DNA from 3 places in the Clostridium boliviensis genome. Region 1 is predicted to be linked to each of the others. Evidence: a T-box and tRNA genes for the amino acid it is inferred to sense, from the RefSeq annotation. Region 1 holds a T-box; the other regions hold tRNA genes.
What was found. A T-box is a leader RNA that pairs with one kind of tRNA and senses whether it is charged. The one in region 1 lies ahead of RZO55_RS15785 (valine--tRNA ligase), so its partner is inferred to be a tRNA-Val.

Region 1 (3,133 bases):
GGTAAGCTCTGTCAGCTCTGGGTTTGCATCAGGAGCCTTTTCGATATTCATCATGATGAACCGGGATGCATTCCATACTTTATTGGCAAAATTCCGGCTTGCCTCTACCCGCTCCCAATAAAAACGCATATCATTACCAGGTGCATTTCCGGTAATCAGCGTCATCCTCAGGGCATCTGCACCGTATTTATCGATAACCTCCAGAGGATCAATTCCGTTTCCTAAGGATTTACTCATCTTTCTACCCTCAGAATCTCTTACCAGCCCATGCATCAGCACTGTATGGAAGGGAAGCTCCCCTGTCTGCTCAATTCCGGAGAAAACCATACGGATTACCCAGAAGAAAATAATATCATATCCGGTTACAAGTACACTGGTGGGGTAGAAATATTTTAAATCCTCTGTATTATCCGGCCAGCCGAGAGTTGAGAACGGCCACAGAGCAGAGGAAAACCAGGTATCCAGGGTATCCTCATCCTGTGTGAAGTGAGTGCCGCCGCACTTAGGACATATATCAGGAGATTCTTTGGAAACAATAATTTCATGACATTCATCACAATAATATGCCGGTATCCGGTGTCCCCACCATAGCTGCCTGGAAATACACCAGTCCCGGATATTCTCCAGCCAGTTAAAATAGATCTTATCAAAACGCTCCGGAACGAACTTAAGCTTACCGGTCTTTAATGCCTCGATTGCCGGCTTTGCCATCTCCTCCATCTTAACAAACCACTGCTGTTTCACCATGGGCTCAACCGTCGTCTTACAACGGTCATGAGTGCCGACTGCATGGGAATGGGGAACAACCTTAACCAAAAGCCCCAGTTCCTCTAAGTCTTTTACAATGGCTTTTCTGGCTTCATAGCGCTCCATGCCGTTATATTTACTGCCTGCAAGGCAGATAGTCGCATCATCATTCATGATCGTAAGTTCAGGTAACTGGTGCCTTCTTCCTACCTCAAAATCATTGGGGTCATGGGCCGGGGTAATCTTTACACAGCCGGTTCCAAATTCTTTGTCTACATAAGAATCTGCAATGACCGGAATCTCCCGTCCCGTAAGGGGGAGTACCAACATCTTTCCAATAATGTCCTGGTAGCGCTCGTCTTCCGGATTCACGGCCACTGCTGTATCTCCTAACAGGGTTTCCGGTCTGGTGGTCGCTATCTCCACGAATCTGCCTTCCTCACCTGCAATCGGGTAGCTGATATGCCAGAAGAATCCGTTCTGGTCTTCATGTTCCACCTCTGCATCGGATATGGAGGTCTGGCAGACCGGACACCAGTTGACAATTCTGGATCCCTTATAGATATAGCCTTTTTCAAACAATCGGAGGAAAACTTCCTGTACTGCTTCGGAACATCCTTCATCCATGGTGAAACGCTCTCTGTCCCAGTCTGCAGAAGATCCCATTTTATGAAGCTGGTTGATGATGCGGCTGCCGTATTCTTCTTTCCAGTCCCAGCATTTCTCCAAAAATCCTTCCCGGCCTAAGTCGTCTTTTTCGATTCCCTGGGCTTTTAAGCTTTCAATTACCTTCACTTCTGTTGCAATTGCCGCATGATCCGTACCAGGCTGCCATAATGCCTCAAAGCCCTGCATTCTCTTATATCTGATGAGTATATCCTGCATGGTATTGTCAAGGGCATGCCCCATATGAAGATGTCCTGTGATATTGGGAGGAGGCATCACAATGGTAAACGGCTTTTTATCCTTATTGGGTTTGGCATGGAAATACTTTTTATCCAGCCATTTCTGATAAAGTTTGCCTTCAATCCCTGAAGGATCATAGGTTTTCTCCAACTCTTTCATAATCTTCTCCTTTATGTTTGCTCAGTATTTTGGAAAAACAAAAAGCCCTTTGCATCCGAAGACACAAAGGGCGAATAAACGCGGTACCACCTTTATTATGACAGATTCTGTCATATCTTTATAAGCCTGTAACGGGGCCATACGTGAACGCTTACTATGTCATAAAACTTTCAGCCTTCCAGTTCCGAAGCTACCTTCCGCATATACTTCCTTAACCGTCTTTCAGCCAGCGGACGGTTTTCTCTTTCAGGGTTATGTGCGTACTCCTCTTCTTCAACACCTTTATCTGTTATCTAGTATATGATAGTGGCTTTTTATCTTTTTGTCAAGACATAATATTACGGTATTCCTTCTTCCATTTGGAAACCAGTTCTCCCGCTCCCTGGAAACGCTTAATTGGGTCCTTCTGAAACAATTGATCCAGCTCATTCAGGCTTTGCGCCTTACCTGCAGCTTCATCTGCCAGTTCCCGCTCCTCCCTGCAGACTTTTTGCAATTCTTCCGTAAGGAGAGGCAAAAACCGTTCTCCCGGTTTCACAGAAGCGTTCCACTGGTTTAAATGGCAGATTTTCTTTAATACTTCCTCGCTTTTTGAGAGATCGTATGATTTCTCATAAGCACTGCAGGCTTTATCCATGAGAAACAACCGGGCATAAGCCGCACCTAAGTTGTTATAAACTTTTGCTGTAAAACCATCACTGCCTCTGTCTGCTCTCGCCATGTTGAGAATCTTTAGATAAAGAGCAGCCGCTTTTCCGTATTGCTTTTTATGAAAAAGGAAATCTGCTTTTTCCTTAAACAGTTCCGACTGCGGCAGCCGGCGCAGGGATGCCAGTTTCTGGCGGAACTGTCCCACTTCCACAGCACTGTAGTAATCACATTCATGGAGAATCATGGCAAGAAGTTCAGCTTCCTCTTCATCACTTTTCTGCCATTTTTCCAGTTTCGCCGCAAAAAAAGCCATATCTAAATCTTCCCGGATAAATTCCAGAAGACTTTCATCTACGAATCCCTCCATCACAAGAAGAGGATTGTTGTAAATAACATAGCAAAGCTCCTGGGAAGAATAAATTCTAATACCCAGGTACTCAAAGTAAAAAGGTCGTTTTACCGGCTCCTGCCGGCATAGAATCAGACTCATAACATAACCTCTTGCCTGATCACCGCATCCGTAGCAGGAAACAGCTCTCCAAAGCCCTTATCTTTTAATACCACTGCCATCGTCTTCTCATCCAGGAATCCAAAGCTGATTCCCAGGCGGGTGGTCCGGTCCGGGCGGTTGGGAAACCCTTCTAAAGGGATCTTCACCAGCCGTTTTTGT
Region 2 (3,133 bases), on a different contig from region 1:
TTTGTTTCAATTCCTCTTCCAGTGCCTGGGATACTTCGGTATCCATAGGTCCAAGAAGATGGTCTTCCCGTTCCAGTATTGTCACATGGGAACAGAGCGCACTGAAAATGGTTGCAAACTCCACACCTATGACTCCTCCTCCGATCACCAGAAGGCGGTCGTAATTCCAGTTATCCGAAGCCAGCAGCCGCTCACTTGTCAGGACCCCAGGCAAATCTGCACCCGGTATAGGGGGAATTACACACTTCGCACCTGTTGCTATAATGAGGTAATCCCCAGTATAATAATCCTTTCCCTGCGCACTGTGTACTTCCACCGTTTTATTTCTTCGTATGATACCTGTTCCGGTAAGAACCGTTATATTTTCTTCTTCAATGAGATCCGTAATGCCTTTTCGATAGGATTTAACAGAACTTTTCTTATATTGCTGCATTTTCTTAAAATCAAAAGAAATAAAATCCGTAGATACGCCGAATTCATCACAATTTTGCAGCTCTTTAAATTTACTTGCTGCGTACAGAAGGGATTTTGTCGGGATACAGCCTTTATTTACACAAGTGCCTCCCAGCTTCTCCTTTTCCACAATTGCTGTTCTAAATCCCAGTGAAGCCGCTTTTAATGCAGCGGTATAACCGCCCGGTCCTCCTCCTATAATGATAATGTCATAATGGTCTGCCATTAAATCTCCTCCTGCCGGATCATTTCAAAATAAAGGCAGGCATTCTTTATTCCATCCTGATCGATGGCATCTGTAATATAGTCTGCCGCTCTCTTCAGTTCTTCCATGGCATTGCCCATAGCGATTCCGATCCCTGCTGCCTTTACAATATCGTAGTCATTCATACTGTCTCCAAAGGCCACCGTCCTGGAAAGAGGAATTTTATAATATTCACAGAGTCTGGCCAGGCCTACCGCTTTTGATGCCTTTCGCTCAACAACATCTGCACCTCTCTTATCCGCAAACATATGAACATGAATTTCCGGAAACTCCTCCTCCATCTTTCTTGCGCCGTCCTCATCTCCGATAAAAGCCATGGTTCTCACATCCAGCTTAGCGAGCATATCGGCATCTGCAAAGTTTCTTCTGCATTCTCCCCAAAGCCTCCTGTCATGCTCGTTTACTACCTCTGGATTCACATAATAATCATACTCACCTACGCTGGTTCCTACACTGTAAGGAGTCTGCTTTGCATAGGATAGAATCTGCTTCAAAAGATTTTTATCGAAAGTATGCTCATAAATTAAGGTCTCTCCTACCGTCACCTTGGTTCCATTGAGATGAATAATTGCATCGGGTTGTATCTGATCCCGTATTGCAGTACTGAATATGGAATCCATGTCTCTTCCGGTGGCCAGCACTATGGTATAATTCTCTCTCAGTTTTTCAATAGTCTCCATCGCACTTGCAGGAATCGACCAGTCTTTATGATCAAGCAGCGTCATGTCTACATCAAAGCTAACAATTGGTTTCATCTATCTTCACCTTTTTTTCTTCTTTCTTCTTTCTTCGTCTTCTCTACTCCATCATATATTAAATTTTAAATTTTTTCAACAAATATACTTTACCAATTGGAAATTTTCTGCTATAATGTCTGAGTGTCAGGAAACGGAGTATGGCGTAGCTTGGTAGCGCGCTCGGCTGGGGGCCGAGAGGTCGCAGGTTCAAATCCTGTTACTCCGATTGACAATTGCGAAGCAGTGCCGGATTTCCCAAATGATAGGAAACCGGTGCTTTTAGTTTACTGATAAAGGTATGGAGACATAGCTCAGCTGGGAGAGCATCTGCTTGACGTGTAGAGGGTCGCAGGTTCGAGTCCTGTTGTCTCCATTATTATAAAAATATAGAAAACACCGAGATTCCTTGTAATTACTGGGTTTTTCGGTGTTTTTAATTTTCACGAAATGTTGCTGTTTTTCTTGTCGTGTTGCATTTTTTCCTAACTATGCAACACGAAATGCCCACATTTTGATCCAGTGGAGCAGGAATGTGAGTTTTTCCATCTCCTCTATTGAATAGTCTTGAATATTTACTTCTCGAAAGTTTCGCTGCACCAAGGTTGCTATCGTTTCAGCATCTGACTCTTTGAATTTTCTAATTCTAATTTCCATATTAGCCCCTCCATATCCTATTATTATTCTTCTTATTAAGATACAGCTTAGCTCATATTTCACCAACTATCAATATTAAGTTTCCAATGTAAACTAATACGTTAAATACTACTTTACCTGACTGAACCTCCGTGTTAAATGCCACTTCCAGTCAGTCACCATGTTCTCATGCGCAGCCTGTCCTTGTAATATTTCTATCTCAGAACTCTCGCTCGGATATTCCCAGGTATATTAATACTTGTAAAGAAGCAAATAATCTTTTAATATAAATACTCGTAGGAAACACAGTGCATGTTTGTAGAAACATGGTAGTCGACGAAAATAATAAATGGGTAATAAAACAGCCTAAGAGTTACGCGGGGGATAGATTTAAAGATTATCCAACACCGGTTTTCCTTATAAGAAAAGTTTCCCGGTGTTTTTATTTTTATAATACATTTATATTATAAAACCTTAAGAATTTATCGATAAAGACGATTATACATAAGTAGAACTAATAGAAATGTGAGGGAATGATATGAACGAAGAAACATTAGTATTTGGTAAAGGCATTAAAATTTGGAGCATCATTTGTATTATTTTAAGTGTATTTACTTTAATTGTTAATTGTGTAGCAGGTTTATTTGATTTGGCTGTTGTAGGAGCCTTTGTTATTGCAGCCTATATTCTTTTATTGGTTAAAAAAAGAAAGATTGCTTTTTATGCCATTGTAATTTGTATAATAATTACCATGATTCTGAATGTAGCAATACATCATGTGGGTATTATTTTGGCGTTATCCGGTTTTATTAATCCTATCATTACATTTGCTTTTCTATCGAAATATTGGAAGCAGATGAATTAGGTAAGACGGTGCTAGGACCTTCGTCCTGACACCGTCTTTTACAGTCTGATACAGCATAAGCTGTTACTCCTTTATTCAATATGTCTTTTTTTGTACCACCATATTACCACCACTAAGCATATGGCAAGACCTGCTAATGCAGGAATAATAACCTTCGCTCCAGACGCTCCGCCTTCCGCA
Region 3 (3,133 bases), on a different contig from region 1:
TTTTTATTTAGTGGTCTGGTGCTATAATTATTTTTACAGGATCATTTTATAAATCCTGTAATTAAATGAATGATCGGAGTGATACATATGAATATCGTACTATTAGAATCTCTTGGAATTCCAGACAGCCTGCTGAACGAATATGCAAAGCCATTCATCGATGCAGGTCATAGCTTTAAAGCTTTTGAAAAGAATACGGATGCGAAAGTTCAGATTGAAGAAGCTCAGGATGCCGATGTCATCATGATTGCTAATATGCCTCTGAGCAGAGAAGTAATAAGTGCATGTAAGAGCTTAAAATTTATAGATGTTGCTTTTACAGGTGTTGATCATGTGAATCTGGAAGCTGCTGAAAACAAACATATCGCAGTGAGCAATGCTGCCGGTTACTCAACGGAAGCTGTAGCAGAGCTGACATTAGGTCTTATGCTCTCACTACTTCGCAATGTGATAAAGACAGATACCCGCTGCCGGGAAGGAAAGACAAAAGATGGTCTGGTAGGCTGCGAACTAAGAGGAAAAACAGTGGGAATTATCGGAGCCGGTGCAATCGGAACAAGGACTGCAGAGCTTTGCAAAGCCTTTGGATGCCGCGTTCTCGGATACAAGCGAAACATCAGTGGAAATGAACCGGACTTCATGGAATTTGTATCTCTGGAAGAACTCCTTTCAAGCTCCGATCTCGTAAGTCTCCACTGTCCATTGAATGAAGATTCCCGTCATTTGATCAATCGGGATACAATTGCCAAAATGAAACGTGGAGCGTTTATCATTAATGCTGCAAGAGGTCCTGTTGTGGATTCTGAAGCCCTTGCAGAGGCTCTAAACAGCGGCTTTCTTGCAGGCGCAGGAATCGATGTTTTTGAGAACGAACCACCCATTGATACTGCCCACCCACTGTTAAACAGCAAGAATACCATCGTTACTCCTCATATCGCATTTGCTTCTGCAGAGTCCATGAAGTTAAGAGCAGATATTGTATTTGAGAATCTGAAAAAGTGGATGGAAGGCGATCAGATTAATAAAGTTCTATAAGAATAAACCTGAGGGGCATCGTGTATTTAGATGCCTCTTTTTTTCAATTTGTACAAATTATACTTGTAATTCAGAATCTTCATGCTATAATTTAGACAAGGGGATATAGCTCAGCTGGGAGAGCGATGCGTTCGCAACGCATAGGCCACGAGTTCGAGTCTCGCTATCTCCACGAAATGGAAGTATAGCTCAGCCGGGATGAGCGTTCGCCTCACACGCGAAAGGTCATGGGTTCGAGCCCCATTACTTCCATTTTTCTATAAACAGCCAAAACACCGGGATCACTTGTATATGCAGGGGATTCCGGTGGTTTTGTTATATTTGTCTGCCAGCATATTTTTCCAACAAACTCTGAAATATTTCATTCGGGAAGAAATATCATGAAAGATGCGCATATAATTGTATTAATAAGAATACGAGGGAAGCCATGATCATACACGTTGTTCAACCCGGTGAAACTATTGTTTCAATATCTGAATATTATCATATCCCAGTTGACAGATTAATTATAGAAAACGGCATCACAAACCCGGATAATTTAGCAATTGGCCAGACGATTGTAATTGTTCAGCCAGAAACAGTCTACACAGTTCGAGCCGGTGATACTTTGCAGAGTATTGCAAAGCAGTACAGTGTTACCGTTATGGATCTTTTAAGGAACAACCCCACACTTTCAGACCGTAACTATCTGAACCCTGGAGAAACTATTGTGATTACATATCAGACGAAGAAAACAAGAACCATCGCTACCAACGGATATACTTTTTCCTATATCGATAAAGCAGTTTTGAAGAAAACTCTTCCTTATCTGACTTATCTGTCAATATTTAATTATACAGCGACAGACAAAGGGGAAATAATTCCTGCTGGTGACGACACGGAACTGGTCCAGATGGCATTATCATATGGTGTTGCACCAATTATGTTTGTTTCAACCATCACCCAGGATGGGAAGATAAATCGTAGAACTAACTATAACATTTTAAATGATTCTTTGATACAGGACCTGCTTATTGAAAACTCGCTGCAAATACTAAAAAATAAAGGTTATTATGGCATAAATATTTATATCGAAGAAATCTCGTTCCACAATCTCGACAAACTTTCTGCATATTTAAAGAAAGCCTCTGATATATTTCATCCAGAAGGCTATCAAATATTTATTACTATTACACCTGTTACGAACATTAACACCTCTGGTATCAGTCTTGAAGAACTGAACTATACAGAATTATTTCAATATGTAGACAAAATCATATTTGCCTCCTACGATTGGGCGACAACGTTTGGCTATCCAAGCTCTATATTTCCGGTTAATATATTAATTAATTTATTGAATTATGCAGTTTCAAACATTCCATCTGAAGATATATTACTGGGATTCACAACGGTTGGTTATGATTGGGAACTGCCTTATATTCCGGGTGTTACAGGCGCTAATATTATCAGCAATGACGGAGCAATTCAAATAGCTGCAATAAATAACATACCGATACAGTTTAATGAAACGGCACAATCACCTTATTTCTATTATATGGACAGTGATGGTATTTTACATGTCATATGGTTTAATGATGCAAGAAGCTTTCAGGCACAGACTATGCTGGTGACACAATACAATCTTCTGGGTCTGTCTCTTTGGACAATTATGAAATTTAATGCTCAGATGTGGTTCATAATTAATACTCAGTACAACATACAGAAGCTGTAGATCTCTTTGCTGCACCATACGACCATGATTCACATATTCTCCCTTTTTTTGAATAGTATGAAACAAATACTCCTTTTATCCGAAGGGAGGTCTTTTTTGAAAAAAATTCTTGATAATAATTATTATGATCTTATTATAAATAATGTCTCTGTCCCGCAATACGGCACTGGCGATAATATTACCCCCCTAAACCTCAGGCATTCCCTTCTTAATACTCCTGTGGAAAGCGCAGATCCCTGCACTTTGGGTAAATATCCTTATTTTAGCTTTCCAGCGCTATTTACACTCACCTCAACCATCAGCATCGAAAAATCAGGCATCGGTGCTGTACAGCGCAATCCCTTCTTAAATCTGAATGGTAGAGGAATTATTATCGGTGTCATAGAC

Region 2: it encodes a tRNA-Val, which carries the amino acid that the T-box ahead of RZO55_RS15785 (valine--tRNA ligase) is inferred to sense. The anticodon was not compared.
Region 3: it encodes a tRNA-Val, which carries the amino acid that the T-box ahead of RZO55_RS15785 (valine--tRNA ligase) is inferred to sense. The anticodon was not compared.

The regions. Positions count from the first base shown of each region.
Region 1 is NZ_JAWONS010000240.1:211,051-214,183, forward strand. It holds gene RZO55_RS15785 (valine--tRNA ligase) at 1-1,812, opposite strand, end outside; T-box leader at 1,876-2,098, opposite strand; gene RZO55_RS15790 (tetratricopeptide repeat protein) at 2,138-2,953, opposite strand; gene RZO55_RS15795 (DUF5716 family protein) at 2,950-3,133, opposite strand, start outside.
Region 2 is NZ_JAWONS010000329.1:426,473-429,605, forward strand. It holds gene lpdA (dihydrolipoyl dehydrogenase) at 1-679, opposite strand, end outside; gene RZO55_RS25615 (Cof-type HAD-IIB family hydrolase) at 679-1,473, opposite strand; tRNA gene RZO55_RS25620 (tRNA-Pro) at 1,608-1,681, shown strand; tRNA gene RZO55_RS25625 (tRNA-Val) at 1,756-1,828, shown strand; gene RZO55_RS25630 (hypothetical protein) at 1,942-2,109, opposite strand; gene RZO55_RS25635 (hypothetical protein) at 2,627-2,953, shown strand; gene RZO55_RS25640 (hypothetical protein) at 3,025-3,133, opposite strand, start outside.
Region 3 is NZ_JAWONS010000099.1:172,950-176,082, reverse strand. It holds gene RZO55_RS04435 (flavin monoamine oxidase family protein) at 1-11, shown strand, start outside; gene RZO55_RS04430 (NAD(P)-dependent oxidoreductase) at 88-1,035, shown strand; tRNA gene RZO55_RS04425 (tRNA-Ala) at 1,135-1,207, shown strand; tRNA gene RZO55_RS04420 (tRNA-Val) at 1,214-1,287, shown strand; gene RZO55_RS04415 (LysM peptidoglycan-binding domain-containing protein) at 1,463-2,746, shown strand; gene RZO55_RS04410 (S8 family peptidase) at 2,843-3,133, shown strand, end outside.